DNA from 2 places in the Shouchella phoenicis genome. Region 1 is predicted to be linked to the other one. Evidence: a T-box and tRNA genes for the amino acid it is inferred to sense, from the RefSeq annotation. Region 1 holds a T-box; the other holds one or more tRNA genes.

What was found. A T-box is a leader RNA that pairs with one kind of tRNA and senses whether it is charged. The one in region 1 lies ahead of ABC361_RS13490 (valine--tRNA ligase), so its partner is inferred to be a tRNA-Val.
Region 2: it encodes a tRNA-Val, which carries the amino acid that the T-box ahead of ABC361_RS13490 (valine--tRNA ligase) is inferred to sense. The anticodon was not compared.

Annotation. Positions count from the first base shown of each region.
Region 1 is NZ_JBDFMQ010000001.1:2,501,492-2,508,769, reverse strand. Features, by position in the region: gene ABC361_RS13500 (hypothetical protein) at 1-598, shown strand, start outside; gene ABC361_RS13495 (hypothetical protein) at 607-819, opposite strand; T-box leader at 977-1,197, shown strand; gene ABC361_RS13490 (valine--tRNA ligase) at 1,246-3,888, shown strand; gene ABC361_RS13485 (bifunctional folylpolyglutamate synthase/dihydrofolate synthase) at 3,943-5,229, shown strand; gene ABC361_RS13480 (prepilin peptidase) at 5,591-6,328, shown strand; gene ABC361_RS13475 (hypothetical protein) at 6,372-7,278, shown strand, end outside.
Region 2 is NZ_JBDFMQ010000001.1:1,221,915-1,229,192, forward strand. Features, by position in the region: rRNA gene ABC361_RS06630 (23S ribosomal RNA) at 1-1,211, shown strand, start outside; rRNA gene rrf (5S ribosomal RNA) at 1,279-1,394, shown strand; tRNA gene ABC361_RS06640 (tRNA-Asn) at 1,411-1,485, shown strand; tRNA gene ABC361_RS06645 (tRNA-Ser) at 1,491-1,584, shown strand; tRNA gene ABC361_RS06650 (tRNA-Glu) at 1,627-1,701, shown strand; tRNA gene ABC361_RS06655 (tRNA-Val) at 1,728-1,803, shown strand; tRNA gene ABC361_RS06660 (tRNA-Met) at 1,870-1,946, shown strand; tRNA gene ABC361_RS06665 (tRNA-Asp) at 1,954-2,030, shown strand; tRNA gene ABC361_RS06670 (tRNA-Phe) at 2,060-2,135, shown strand; tRNA gene ABC361_RS06675 (tRNA-Thr) at 2,145-2,220, shown strand; tRNA gene ABC361_RS06680 (tRNA-Tyr) at 2,282-2,366, shown strand; tRNA gene ABC361_RS06685 (tRNA-Trp) at 2,373-2,446, shown strand; tRNA gene ABC361_RS06690 (tRNA-His) at 2,461-2,536, shown strand; tRNA gene ABC361_RS06695 (tRNA-Gln) at 2,541-2,615, shown strand; tRNA gene ABC361_RS06700 (tRNA-Gly) at 2,623-2,694, shown strand; tRNA gene ABC361_RS06705 (tRNA-Cys) at 2,709-2,782, shown strand; tRNA gene ABC361_RS06710 (tRNA-Leu) at 2,818-2,906, shown strand; tRNA gene ABC361_RS06715 (tRNA-Arg) at 2,920-2,993, shown strand; gene ABC361_RS06720 (peptidase G2 autoproteolytic cleavage domain-containing protein) at 3,106-5,469, shown strand; gene ABC361_RS06725 (hypothetical protein) at 5,521-5,997, opposite strand; tRNA gene ABC361_RS06730 (tRNA-Leu) at 6,165-6,245, shown strand; gene ABC361_RS06735 (hypothetical protein) at 6,572-6,823, shown strand.

The sequences.
Region 1 (7,278 bases):
TATGGAAGCAGCAAGCTTTTCGAAACGAAAGCGGTACCAACTGCTACATCAAGTGTTAGATGAGTGGATTTATGCGGAAAAACATAATCTTGAATTAGATGTTAATCAAAAAAATATTTATACGTACTGTGAGAAGCGAACAAAGGGGCTTCCTCAAATGTCAACATCATTAAAAACAGCATTATTGCTGAGAGGTGGACTTCTTCTTTTCGTCGTTTATTTTGTCTTACAGCTTATTATTCAAACAGTAGGATTATTTGAACCGAATATTCAAGCAGCTTCCTTTTCATTTCTGCCAATTTTATTGTTAGCAGGTTTTGGTTTACTAGGTGTCTATGTATTTGATAAGAGTAATCAAAAAGAAAGATCCTTTATGTGGAAGATGTCAGGTATCCTTTTGCAAGCTGCTGCTTTTCTTCTCTTTTTTGCAAGTATGCGACTATGGGATGGTGTACTAACCATCCAACTAAACTTATTGAACTCTGTAATCCTGGTAATCTTTTTTACTGTCACGTTTTTTCTTGTCGGAAAATGGAAGCAACAACTTGAAGAAAAAGAAACGGAGAGGGATCAAAATGACGTTATCTTATTTTCCTAAGATTTGTCTTATACGATCCCAAAGAATAGGCAGACAAAAAAGACGATGATAAGGGTTAGAAGGAATAAATCAACTGCTGTTGGTAGAAGCAACGTGCGAATGAGCTGAAACACCAAAATCGGCGGTAAACATTGCAAACAAATGAACTTAAAGCGACCAAATTTTTTAGGCGGACCAGGTGGGGGACATGGGGGTGGAAACCCTTGGAATCGTTTCGCCATCGTATCAGTTCCTCCTTAATCGTATTGTTTCTGTAGTGTATGCACAGCGCCTAAAACTGTTGCAAAAACAGTTGAAGATGTATAGACTATAGAAAATAAGCCAAAGCTGTTATTGACGAAAGTAAACGCAAACGATAAAATACGAACATAACCTATAAAACAAGCTATGATCAGGAGGAGTAAAGAAACTGCTTCTTTAGAGAGGAAAGACCTCGGCTGAAAGTCTTTCTAGAAAGTAAGTTCTTGAAAGTCGCCTGTAAGCTTTTCTGTTGAACGATGAAGTAAACAGAAACGGACCGAACCGTTATTCGATTTGAGTTGCACAGAGATCGTTCTGTGAACAAAGGTGGCACCGCGAACAATCCCTTCGTCCTTTGAGACGGAAGGGTTTTTTTGTATTTTATTTTAAAGAAGGAGGACTGTTTAATGACGGAACAGCATGCAATGCCGACAAAATATGATCCGAGTGAAACAGAGAAGAAATGGTATGACTATTGGAAGAAAGGCGGATTTTTTACACCTACTGATGATCCGAATAAGGAACCGTATTCCATTGTTATTCCTCCACCAAACGTAACTGGAAAGCTTCATCTAGGCCATGCGTGGGATGCGACGTTACAAGATATTCTTGCTCGTACAAAACGTATGCAAGGGTACGATACACTTTGGCTACCAGGAATGGATCATGCTGGGATCGCAACGCAAGCAAAAGTAGAGGCTCGATTAAAGGAACAAGGAATTTCCAAGCATGATTTAGGTCGAGAAGGTTTTCTTGAGAAGTCATGGGAATGGAAAGAAGAATATGCGGAGTTTATTCGCCAGCAATGGGCGAAAGTTGGAATCTCTGTTGATTATTCAAGAGAACGTTTTACGCTTGATTCTGGTTTATCAGATGCTGTAAATGAAGTGTTTATCTCTCTTTACGAAAAAGGGCTTATTTATCGAGGCGAATATATTATTAACTGGGACCCACAAACAAAAACGGCGCTTTCTGATATTGAGGTTATTCACCAAGATGTTCAAGGTGCGTTTTACCATATGGACTATCCACTAGCAGATGGATCAGGCTCGATTAAAATTGCAACGACACGTCCTGAGACGATGCTCGGTGATACGGCGGTAGCGGTTCATCCTAAAGACGAGCGTTATAGCCACTTAATCGGTAAAAGCGTGAAGTTGCCAATCGTCGGGCGGGAAATTCCGATTGTTGCAGACGACTATGTTGATCGTGAATTTGGTTCTGGCGCTGTGAAAATTACACCTGCTCATGACCCAAATGATTTTGAAATTGGAAATCGACACGACCTTCCTCGTGTCTTGGTTATGAATGAAGATGGTACGATGAATGAAAATGCAGGAATCTACCAAGGGCTTGATCGATTTGACTGCCGTAAGAAAATTGTTAAAGACCTGCAAGAAACTGGCGTTCTGTTTGAAATTGAAGAACATTTGCATTCAGTTGGTCACTCTGAGCGCAGTGGTGCTGTTGTTGAACCGTATTTGTCCACGCAGTGGTTTGTAAAAATGCAGCCACTTGCGGAAGAATCACTTAAGATGCAAGAGGATGAAGAGACAAAAATTACGTTTGTGCCAGAGCGCTTTGAACATACGTATACACGCTGGATGGAAAACATTCGCGACTGGTGTATTTCAAGACAACTTTGGTGGGGACACCGTATCCCAGCTTGGTATCATAAAGAAACCAATGAATTATATGTAGGAAAAGAAGCGCCGGCAGACAGTGAAAATTGGGTTCAGGATGAAGATGTATTAGATACATGGTTTTCATCAGCGTTATGGCCATTTTCAACGATGGGCTGGCCGAATGAAGATGCAGAAGATTTAAAGCGATACTATCCAACAGACGTTCTTGTAACAGGTTACGACATCATTTACTTCTGGGTATCAAGGATGATTTTCCAAGGCAAAGCCTTTACGAATAAACGACCATTTAAAGATGTGCTGATTCATGGCTTAATTCGTGCAGCGGATGGCAAGAAAATGAGTAAATCACTCGGAAACGGTGTTGATCCCCAAGATGTCATTGAAAAATATGGCGCCGATTCCCTTCGTTTCTTCTTAGCAACAGGGAGTACGCCAGGGAATGACTTACGTTTTTACTGGGAGAAAGTCGAATCTACGTGGAACTTTGGAAACAAGATTTGGAATGCGTCTCGTTTTGCCTTAATGAATATGGAAGGTTTAACCTATGATGAAATTGACATAACGAAAGAAAAAACCATAGCTGACAAGTGGATTCTGACACGTCTAGGCGAGACAGCTGAGACGGTTAGCCGCTTAATCGATAGCTATGAATTTGGTGAAGCTGGACGCACACTTTACTCATTTATTTGGGACGATGTATGTGATTGGTACATTGAGATGGCGAAGTTAACGCTTTACGGGGAAGATGAACAAGCAAAAGCAACGACTCGTTCCGTTCTTGCCTATGTGCTCGATCATACGATGCGCATGCTCCATCCATTTATGCCGTTTATAACAGAAGAGATTTGGCAGCACTTGCCGCATCAAGGAGAGTCGATTACGGTTGCAGAATGGCCATCGTTTACGCGTTCTTTTAACGACCAAGAAGCAGTTGAAGATATGGAAACGTTAAAGACGTTAATTCGATCGATCCGTAATACCCGTTCGGAATTAAACGTGCCGATGAGCAAGCAAATTGAACTGTTTATTCGTCCAGCAGATGATGGCATGAAAGCTCGATTAGAGCGCGGTTCGCTTTATATTGAGAAATTCGCCAATCCAAGTCAACTGGTCATTCAAGAAGACCTACAAACACCGGAAAAAGCAATGTCTCATGCGCTAACCGGAATGGACATTTTCTTACCGCTTGCAGGTTTACTAGATTTAGATGCAGAAATTGCTCGTCTGGAAAAAGAAAAAGATAAATTAACGAAAGAAGTTGAACGGATCGAGAAAAAATTAGGCAACGAAGGATTTGTTGCAAAAGCACCAGCTCATGTCGTTGAAGAAGAAAAAAGCAAAAAAGAAGACTATGAGTTAAAACGCAAAAAAGTCATCGATCGAATTGAAGAATTAAGTGCCTAAACAAATTGAGCTCAAGCGAGTATACGCTTGAGCTTCTTTTAAGGAGGAAGTGCATTGAAAACGAGTAAAGAGGCGATTGAGTGGATTCATTCTCTTTTACCTTTTGGCATAAAACCAGGTCTAAAGCGAATGGAATGGATGCTTGAAAAACTAAATAATCCCCACAAAAAGCTAAAGGCGGTTCATATTGGTGGAACAAATGGAAAAGGATCCACAGTCAGCTTTTTACAACATATGCTTATGGAAAAAGGCTGGGATGTCGGCACGTTTACGTCACCGTATATTGAACGTTTTGAAGAACGAATCTCGATTAATGGAGAACCCATCTCAGAAGAAGATCTTGTTTGGGGAGCGAATCAAGTACGTCCGCTTGTAGAAGAACTTGCAGAGACTGAGCTCGGTTCACCGACTGAATTTGAAGTAATTACCACAATCATGTTCCTTTACTTTGCTACGCGGAAGCAACCTGATCTTTGTTTAATTGAAGTTGGACTAGGTGGTCGATTTGATTCAACCAATGTACTTGAACCACTCGTCTCTATTATTACAATGATTGGACACGATCACATGCATATTTTAGGAGACACGTTAGAAGACATTGCGTATGAAAAAGCAGGCATTATAAAAAAAAGCACGCCTGTTGTTATTGGTGATGTAAAAGGTCAGCCAAAACAGGTCATCGTCGATCAAGCTGTATCTCAGGAGGCAGTTGTATACTTATTAAATAAAGATTTTTCTTATGAAACGAGTAAGTCCGACCAATTTAGTTACCACGGAAACACGTTTGGCTCGTACCGTATATCGATGCTTGGTACACATCAGCATCATAACGCAACCCTTGCATTAAAGGCGATAGAAATATTGGATGACAAATGTGAGATGTCAACTTCATCTGAAGAAAAGGCGAACGGGTTACTACGCACAACGTGGCCAGGGCGAATGGAGTGGCTTTCTGATCAGCCAGCACTAATCGTTGATGGCGCTCATAATCAAGAAGGGTTTTTAGCACTTGCGAACACTATACAGCATCAGTTTCACGAAAAACGGATCTCGCTGTTTATCGGAGTTACGGAAGGTAAAGATGTGACGCCCCTAGTGAAACAGCTAGAAGAATTACCGGTTACGTACTATTGTTGTTCTTTTTCATTTTTCCGAGCAGCTACAGCGCAAGAGCTCTATGACCAAGTTGAGGGCAATACAGAAAAATACCTTGTTGAAAATTGGAAACAAGCGTTACAAGAACGATTTGAAACAGCTGATGAGGACGAATTAATTCTTATTACAGGTTCTCTTTATTTTATTGCCGACGTTCGCCAATTTGTACAGAAATTAAATAACTGAATGAATTTCATAATAAGTAGTAGTCATTTTCACGAATGATAACAGAAATATTGTTTGTAACACTCGTATCATTGAATGGCGACGACTCCCGCGGGAACAGCACGTGTCCGAAGACAATGGAGCGTTTTTTGCAGAAATGGCTGAGGCCGTGCCCAGAGCAAAGAAAACACCGTGAGGGCAAGTGATAACGTAGCGCAAACGGATGTCGCGCTTGTGCCTGTGGTGAAAGCGTTCGCCATTTTAAATAGATTGTACGTCATTTTCGCATCTAACTTGAATGATGAAATTGACTCAACTAGCAGGTGAATGACTAATTTTGTTGAATCATAGAACAGTGCCATAAAAAGGAGGCGTTGTGGAATTGGATGATTCGCTTTTCATTAGTATTTATTTGACGATTGTCGGTATGGTAGTAGGCTCTTATTTTTTAGCTTTTATCTCAAGAGGTTCATTTAAACAGTCGGTAGCGGGGCGATCTCGCTGTGCAAGCTGCAAGCGTCAATTGCGGCCTAAAGATCTTGTGCCAGTGTTATCGTTCCTGCTATTAAAAGGAAGGTGTCGCTATTGCCTTCATAAACTTCCTCGTCATTTTCCTCTTGTTGAAGCTGTAACAGGTGGACTGTTTTTCCTTGCTTCGATGTATTCAGAAAGCTTAACAGAACTCATCACGTCGCTTCTTCTCGTTTCATTATTAGTCCTCATTACCTTAACCGACATTCAATCGTTTCGTATTCCGAATCGAATCCTGCTGCTTTTTTCCATTCCACTTCTTCTACTTCGTTTTGTAAATCAACCCGTTTTATTTCAAGGCTCTTCCTTCATCATTGGTCTTGTTCTTTTATTTATCTTACTTTATGCTTATCAAAAAGGGCAATTAGGTGGCGGTGATGTAAAACTATTTGTTGTGTTCATGGTTTTATTGGGAATTCAGTCAACGCTCTTAATCATCATGATTTCTTCAATGGTTGCACTGTTATACACGATAACTCGGCGATCCATGTGGGCAAGCTTTCTAGAACAAAAACGCGTTAAGCTTCCGTTTGCACCATTTATTAGCATCGCGACAATAATTGTTTATTTTTCACCTAATCTGGTCTAAATGAAGACAAGCCTCATAGTATAGTAGAAAGGGGTGTTTATTCATGAGTGATCAAAAGCATACGATGAATTTTAAATTCTCTCAATCAAACAAAAAATCAAATCGTCCTGCACCCGACAATGAATCGCATAATCCGATTGAAGTTTGTAGTTGGGATGAACCTACTGACGGAGAGCAGGTAACAAATCCGCAAGAAGAAGACGACTTTGAGCCAAAAAAAGATAAAGTCATTGATTTTACAGACAAGTTAAAAACAAAAAAAACGGGGAACGAACCGTTTTGGGATGACGGGGATCGCTCACGAGCACCAAAACTTCCGCCTAAAAACCGGAAAAATAAAATTCAGCTTAACGTACCTTGGCCAATCATTGGTGCAGTGATGTCTGCAGTAATTGTAGGGTTAGGTTTAGGCGTAGTAGTTTTTCAATTTTTTATTAATGATGATACGGGCTATAGCGAAGCTGCTTTGCCAGCGCAAGCAACAGTATACACGGATGTTTCGTTTCCTAGTCTGCATGTTGATGTTGTTCAAGGAGCTGCATTTACCGATATAGATACTGCTCAACAAGTTGTAGATGAAACAAAAGATAAAGGATTTCCAGCTGTCTTAATTCCAGGTGACGAGAGCCAGTACATGTTCTTAGGCGTGGCAAATGATCAAACAAAAGGAACGAAATTGAGCAATTATTTCGGCGATAACGGTCAGGAGACTTATGTAAAAACGTACACGGTTGAAGGTGGAGAAGTAACTGTTGGTGGTGAAGATGCAGCTACTTGGTATACAAATGCAAATGCGGTCTACCATTTCTTAAGCAGTGTCTCATCTGAATTAATGGTTGCGAGTGAAAGTGGATCCATTAATGAGGACAATCTATCACAATTAAATCAATCTGTTGAACAATTACGTAATTCGCGGGACGTGGCTTTTTCACAAATGAATGAATTAGCAA
Region 2 (7,278 bases), 1.3 Mb from region 1:
AATGACCCCGTAACTTCGGGAGAAGGGGTGCTCTATTAAGGTGAATAGCCTGAGAGAGCCGCAGTGAATAGATCCAAGCGACTGTTTAGCAAAAACACAGGTCTCTGCCAAGCCGCAAGGCGAAGTATAGGGGCTGACACCTGCCCGGTGCTGGAAGGTTAAGAGGAGGGGTTATCCCGTAAGGGAGAAGCTCTGAATTGAAGCCCCAGTAAACGGCGGCCGTAACTATAACGGTCCTAAGGTAGCGAAATTCCTTGTCGGGTAAGTTCCGACCCGCACGAATGGTGCAACGACTTGGATACTGTCTCAACGAGAGACCCGGTGAAATTATAGTACCTGTGAAGATGCAGGTTACCCGCGACAGGACGGAAAGACCCCATGGAGCTTTACTGTAGCTTGATAGTGAGTGTTGGTACCATTTGTACAGGATAGGTAGGAGCCTAGGAAACCGGAGCGCTAGCTTCGGTGGAGGCGTCGGTGGGATACTACCCTGATGGTGCTGACATTCTAACCTCGACCCGTGATCCGGGTCAGGGACATTGTCAGGTGGGCAGTTTGACTGGGGCGGTCGCCTCCTAAACAGTAACGGAGGCGCCCAAAGGTTCCCTCAGAATGGTTGGAAATCATTCGTAGAGTGCAAAGGCATAAGGGAGCTTGACTGCGAGACCTACAAGTCGAGCAGGGACGAAAGTCGGGCTTAGTGATCCGGCGGTGCCGTATGGAAGGGCCGTCGCTCAACGGATAAAAGCTACCCTGGGGATAACAGGCTTATCTCCCCCAAGAGTCCACATCGACGGGGAGGTTTGGCACCTCGATGTCGGCTCGTCGCATCCTGGGGCTGAAGTAGGTCCCAAGGGTTGGGCTGTTCGCCCATTAAAGCGGCACGCGAGCTGGGTTCAGAACGTCGTGAGACAGTTCGGTCCCTATCCGTCGCGGGCGTAGGAAATTTGAGAGGAGCTGTCCTTAGTACGAGAGGACCGGGATGGACATACCGCTGGTGTACCAGTTGTTCCGCCAGGAGCATCGCTGGGTAGCTACGTATGGACGGGATAAGTGCTGAAAGCATCTAAGCATGAAGCCCCCCTCAAGATGAGATTTCCCATGGCGTAAGCCAGTAAGACCCCTTAGAGATGATGAGGTTGATAGGTCAGAAGTGGAAGTGTGGCGACACATGGAGCGGACTGATACTAATCGGTCGAGGGCTTATCCTAATTTTTTTCTTGACTTGAGTTTGATTTCTAGATTTAGTTTTGAAAGAATCAACGATTCTTTTCATAGTCTGGTGGCAATAGCAAAGAGGTCACACCCGTTCCCATGCCGAACACGGTCGTTAAGCTCTTTTGCGCCGATGGTAGTTGGGGGCTTCCCCCTGTGAGAGTAGGACGTTGCCAGGCTTACTTAACTAAATTTTCCACAGTAGCTCAGTGGTAGAGCTATCGGCTGTTAACCGATCGGTCGCAGGTTCGAATCCTGCCTGTGGAGCCATAGCTGGAGAGCTGTCCGAGCTGGCCGAAGGAGCACGATTGGAAATCGTGTAGGCGGTGTAAAACCGTCTCGAGGGTTCGAATCCCTCGCTCTCCGCCAGATCTTATTCTTATGAATACATACATGTACTAAATTTTCACTGGCCCGTTGGTCAAGCGGTTAAGACACCGCCCTTTCACGGCGGTAACACGGGTTCGAATCCCGTACGGGTCACCATTTTTAATGAACTTGCATATTATATTGGAGGATTAGCTCAGCTGGGAGAGCACCTGCCTTACAAGCAGGGGGTCGGCGGTTCGATCCCGTCATCCTCCACCATTAAGTTTTTTCAATCAGGAAGATGTATTTCTTCATAGATATACATCATCGGTAACTATGTAACGTCGCGGGGTGGAGCAGTCTGGTAGCTCGTCGGGCTCATAACCCGAAGGTCGGTGGTTCAAATCCGCCCCCCGCAACCAAAAAAATGGTCCGGTAGTTCAGTTGGTTAGAATGCCTGCCTGTCACGCAGGAGGTCGCGGGTTCGAGTCCCGTCCGGACCGCCATTTTTTAAAAAAGCCATACATATGTTTATGGCTCAGTAGCTCAGTTGGTAGAGCAACGGACTGAAAATCCGTGTGTCGGCGGTTCGATTCCGTCCTGAGCCACCACTTACTTTTGCCGGTCTAGCTCAATTGGTAGAGCAACTGACTTGTAATCAGTAGGTTGGGGGTTCAAGTCCTCTGGCCGGCACCACTGAAAAAGTTGTTGACAAAACCAACGGTTTTAGGTAAGATAAGTATTGTCTTTTCAAAGTGGAGGGGTAGCGAAGTGGCTAAACGCGGCGGACTGTAAATCCGCTCCCTCCGGGTTCGGCGGTTCGAATCCGTCCCCCTCCACCATTTTTAAGGGGTATAGTTTAATGGTAAAACGAAGGTCTCCAAAACCTTTGATGTGGGTTCGATTCCTACTACCCCTGCCAATTAAACAAATATGGCGATCGTGGCGAAGTGGTTAACGCACCGGATTGTGGTTCCGGCATTCGTGGGTTCGATTCCCATCGGTCGCCCCATTATTGGGCTATAGCCAAGCGGTAAGGCAACGGATTTTGATTCCGTCATTCCCTGGTTCGATCCCAGGTAGCCCAGCCATTTATATGCGGAAGTAGTTCAGTGGTAGAACACCACCTTGCCAAGGTGGGGGTCGCGAGTTCGAATCTCGTCTTCCGCTCTTTATTTTGCCAAGGCGGTATAGCCAAGTGGTAAGGCAGGGGTCTGCAAAACCCTTATCACCGGTTCAAATCCGGTTACCGCCTCCAATAGTTTCATAGAATGAGATGGTCCTTACATACATGCCGGGGTGGTGGAATTGGCAGACACACAGGACTTAAAATCCTGCGATTGGTGACAATCGTGCCGGTTCAAGTCCGGCCCTCGGCACCATTTCTTTGTACAAGCGCCCGTAGCTCAATTGGATAGAGCGTCTGACTACGGATCAGAAGGTTAGGGGTTCGACTCCTCTCGGGCGCGCTTTTAAAAACCAGCTTAAATTAAGCTGGTTTTTTGTTTTTTTAATTAATGCTTCTCTATAATAAGTAGTTACTTTTTAGTAGTTTAATTATAGAAAAGGATGTGAACGAAATTGGAAAAACAACTAAAAGAGTCGTTTAAACAATTATCAGATACGATGGTGGAAATTCAAAATGCACGCGTTGTTTATGTTGATGACTTTATACCAGAACATGCTGCAGAGAGTGATCAAACTTCTTATTTTGAAGAAGCTATGGGGAACGGTAACGTAAAATTGATTTTGGGACCGAAGCGTTATTACGCAACAATAAAATTGCCTAGTCGAACAGTTATAGAAGGTCAAGGTATGGAACTGACGACAATTCAAACACCTGATACCGCACCTTCTTCGGAATGGACAATTTCATTACGAGACAAAGAGCAAGGTGAAGAATACATTGTTGTTAAAAACCTTAGTTTAGACGGAAATAGAAGAAGAGGCTCAGAACCTGTTGGAGGAAGTCGGTCAAGTTGTTTAACGCTACATGGCGTAAAGTATGCATGGATTGATCATGTTTTTGCATATAATAGTTCTTTACATGGTTTTGATGTAACTTCAACGGGATTAGATTATCATTACGGTGGAGATGGAACTGTTGATAGTGGACCATCTCAATATGTTTGGATTGAGTCGTGTAAAGCAACTGATTGGGTTGATGATGGATTTACAACACATCATAGTGAGTATATTACTATATCAAATTGTTATGCCTATGATCCCTTTACACGCGGAAATCAAAACGGTATAGAAATTGATGATGGAAGTCGTCATATTTTGTTGTCAAACAATTATACATCAGGTTGTTATGGTGGGATTGAAGTAAAAGCACATGATAACTCTAGCGCAGCTAACAATGTGCACATTATGGGTCATATCTCTAGAGAAGACGCTCGTAGTTACAACTTCAGGCATATTGGCCACCATACTGGAGAGGATCCTGATTCCAAATCTGCTTTTCATTTAACAGCAACCAATCTTGTGTCTCTGCATCCCAATAATAAAAAAGGATTTCAAAATAATATCGATCCTCGAGCGTTAGTCGTGAGTGCATACACGAATGTGAGTATCACAAACTTTACAGCAATTGGGGACGAAGAGTATGACTTTAGAAACGGTCCGGTTGTTGCTGTTCAATATAAAGCAAGAAATGTAATATTAAATGGGATGAATATCAGTCGATTTAACCGAGCAAGTGATGCTATTCTTGTATTTGGTGGCAATAATAGAGGAGACCATATTTCACTAAGTAATATTAATATTCATAATTCTGGTGATACTAATGGGGTTTTTGTAGGTGGTGGCCATAGTAATGTTTCTATTAATAGCGTAAATGCAATCTCTTCAAATGCTATAAGAAATAACGCGGTCGAAACAGCCACAAATTCAGTAAATATTAGTAACGTTACAGCTACTGGTTATCAAACAGCTATAAAAAGTGGTGGGGTTTCCTATGTTAACCCGATAACAGTGGTTTCTGGAGGCGCTAGAATTGCGTCCAGTACCGGTGAGCCAAATCATGATCAATCTATAATTATTTCGAGTACTGCATCTCCCACAGCAACTAACTCAAAAACAATGGTAGGCGCTTCTTCAAATTCTCATGCAGAAGGAGAAGGATCTTTTATTTTAGGAAGTGCAGGAAATTCAAGAGCTCGCGGACCGAGAAGTAGCATTATTAGTTCAAGTGCAGCAATTGCTGGTCAGCCAAATGGCGGTTTTGGTTCAATGGTGGTTGCTAGTAACTTAACGAGTAACCCCAATAGTTATTCTGTCGTAGGAGGGTATGGTGCTACAGGAAATTCTAGTAGTTCAAACCGTAAGTGGGAGCTTGATAGCAGAAATGGAACAATAAAGGCGTCAGGTAGAATTACAGGGTCAGAAACTTTTGCTGATTTTGCTGAGTATTTCGAGAGCATGGATGGAAGAGCGATACAAACTGGGATGTTAGTCGCACTAGAAGGAGATAAAGTTCGATTAGCTAATCAAGACGATGATATTATTGGAGTAATATCACAAACCGCTGGTGTCCTACTGGGAGAAGCTTCATTTCATTGGAAAGGACGTTACTTGAAAAATGATTTTGGCGCATATATCTATGAGCCACAGTTGGTACGAACGTACGATATTGATGATGATGGTAACACATTAGCAAGCTATAAAGAAGAACGTGTATTGTTACCGTTAGAAGACCCTAAATATGATAGCAACATGCGATATTCAGCAAGAAAAGACCGAGATGAATGGAATGTTGTTGGTTTAACAGGACAAGTGCATGTAAGAATTAATGAAGAAGTTCAGTTAGGGGATAAATTAACAGCAAAAGGTGGGGTTGGGTATCCAAGTAATGAGAGATTTGGCAACATAACTGTTATGAAAATTACTAAGCCTTATCAGGAAGATAAAGGATATGGTATTGCACTTTGTTTTATAAAATAACAGCTATAATTAAAAAGAAGAGGCTTAGACGCTTCTTCTTTTTAATGTTTTTTATTCAATTTCTACATTAAGTTCCTCGGCTAACAAATCTAATTCTTCTCTATATTGAAGTACGATTGATCTGGCCTCATCTAAAAGTTCATTTGCTTCTTCCATATCAGCAAATTCCCCTGACTCTATAAATTGACCTGTCTGTTCATAACCCTCTAATCGAATGGTAGCACCTTCAATATATTGATTATGCACATTCGTTACCTCTGTTGTGCCTGGATTAATAGCTTCTAGATCGGTTAAAAAATCACGATAAGGTGCAATAATGTTCTCATTTAAAAAGTTTACAGCGTCATAATCCTCTAAACCACCTTGGATCTCTTCAAAATTTGCCATAATGTCCAATTCAGTTTGATAGAGATTATCCATCTCATTAGAGTTTAGATATTGAACAAGGTCATCTTGTACATCATTACTGCAGCCAGATAGAAACAAAAAGCTTAACGTTAATAAACATGTAAGAATAAATTTGTGCATAACAATCACCTTTCTATTGTAAATTGAAATTAATCTCTTTTTTATACCCTGAATTCCTGTTTACTAAAGCATTTATGCACGTAAGCTGTATAGGTATTAAATTATGAAAAACTATTGACGGAACTAACGATGAATGGTATATTATTATTTGTCGATAAGTTGTTTATGCCGGTGTGGCGGAATTGGCAGACGCGCACGACTCAAAATCGTGTTCCTCTGGAGTGCCGGTTCGACCCCGGCCACCGGTATCGTAAAACGTAGGTTTATATACCTGTTCAATCAGCATTTCTAGCATAGTCTAGGTGCTGATTTTTTTGTGATGCACATTATTAAACCTTCAAAAATCGTACGTTGCTAAATAAATAAAATGACGTATTCTTTTTAACCAGATTTGGATTTAAGATTGCTTAAAAATGTTAAGGGAGTTACAATCCTAATTAAAAGGGATGACTTATTGAGTTTATCTAAACAAGCAGATTAGAGGACATAACTTGTTTCATAAAGGTCATATTACTGCAACAGATTGACTAGTGCATTTCCACAATAATGTCTTGGTCTAAAAGGAGTGTACGTTGTGGCGTTTTTAATCCTCATGATTGGCGTATTTATAACAATTGCTACTAAAGAAAGTGGAGTATCTCTCTTTAAGAATAAAACAAGGGATTTGGTACACCTAACTTTTTTTGTTTTAGCTATAGCGTTATACGTTGTTAATGGCACACTCGTTCAGCTGGTTCCTGATCTAATTGTACTTTATTTATCGATTTTATTAGTAATTCCACTGTTCGTTAAGTTTTTAAAGCGCAACGGTACCGCTGATCTGTAAAACGGTCCTACGTACAAGGGAATGCATCAAATGTTGATAAAGGGGTTATTAGAGATCTGATAGAGTATCTATTCAGTAGAGCTGTAAGGGAGTTATTCGCTGCTTTGTCGGCTGAGAAGAATTTCAAATATGAAATATGATATACCGCGTACAATAAAGGAAGACTCACGTAACGATAAGAATAGCATCGCTTATTATTTTTCCAATGTAGAGCCTTAAACTATATTCATAATATATATAGATTTATCAATATATTATTGAGCTGTTTGTCAAAAAAGAAGGTCTTCAGCTTCTTTTTCAAGAATGAATGATTCTAATAAACTATGGAGGGATAGAGATGAACTTAACATCAAAACATATTATCGCTGTGTTTGCTAATGTTCTCAATGAAAGATAGTGAAGATACAAGAAGCAGCGTTTGTTACGCTCACGAATGATACGATTCATCAACTTAT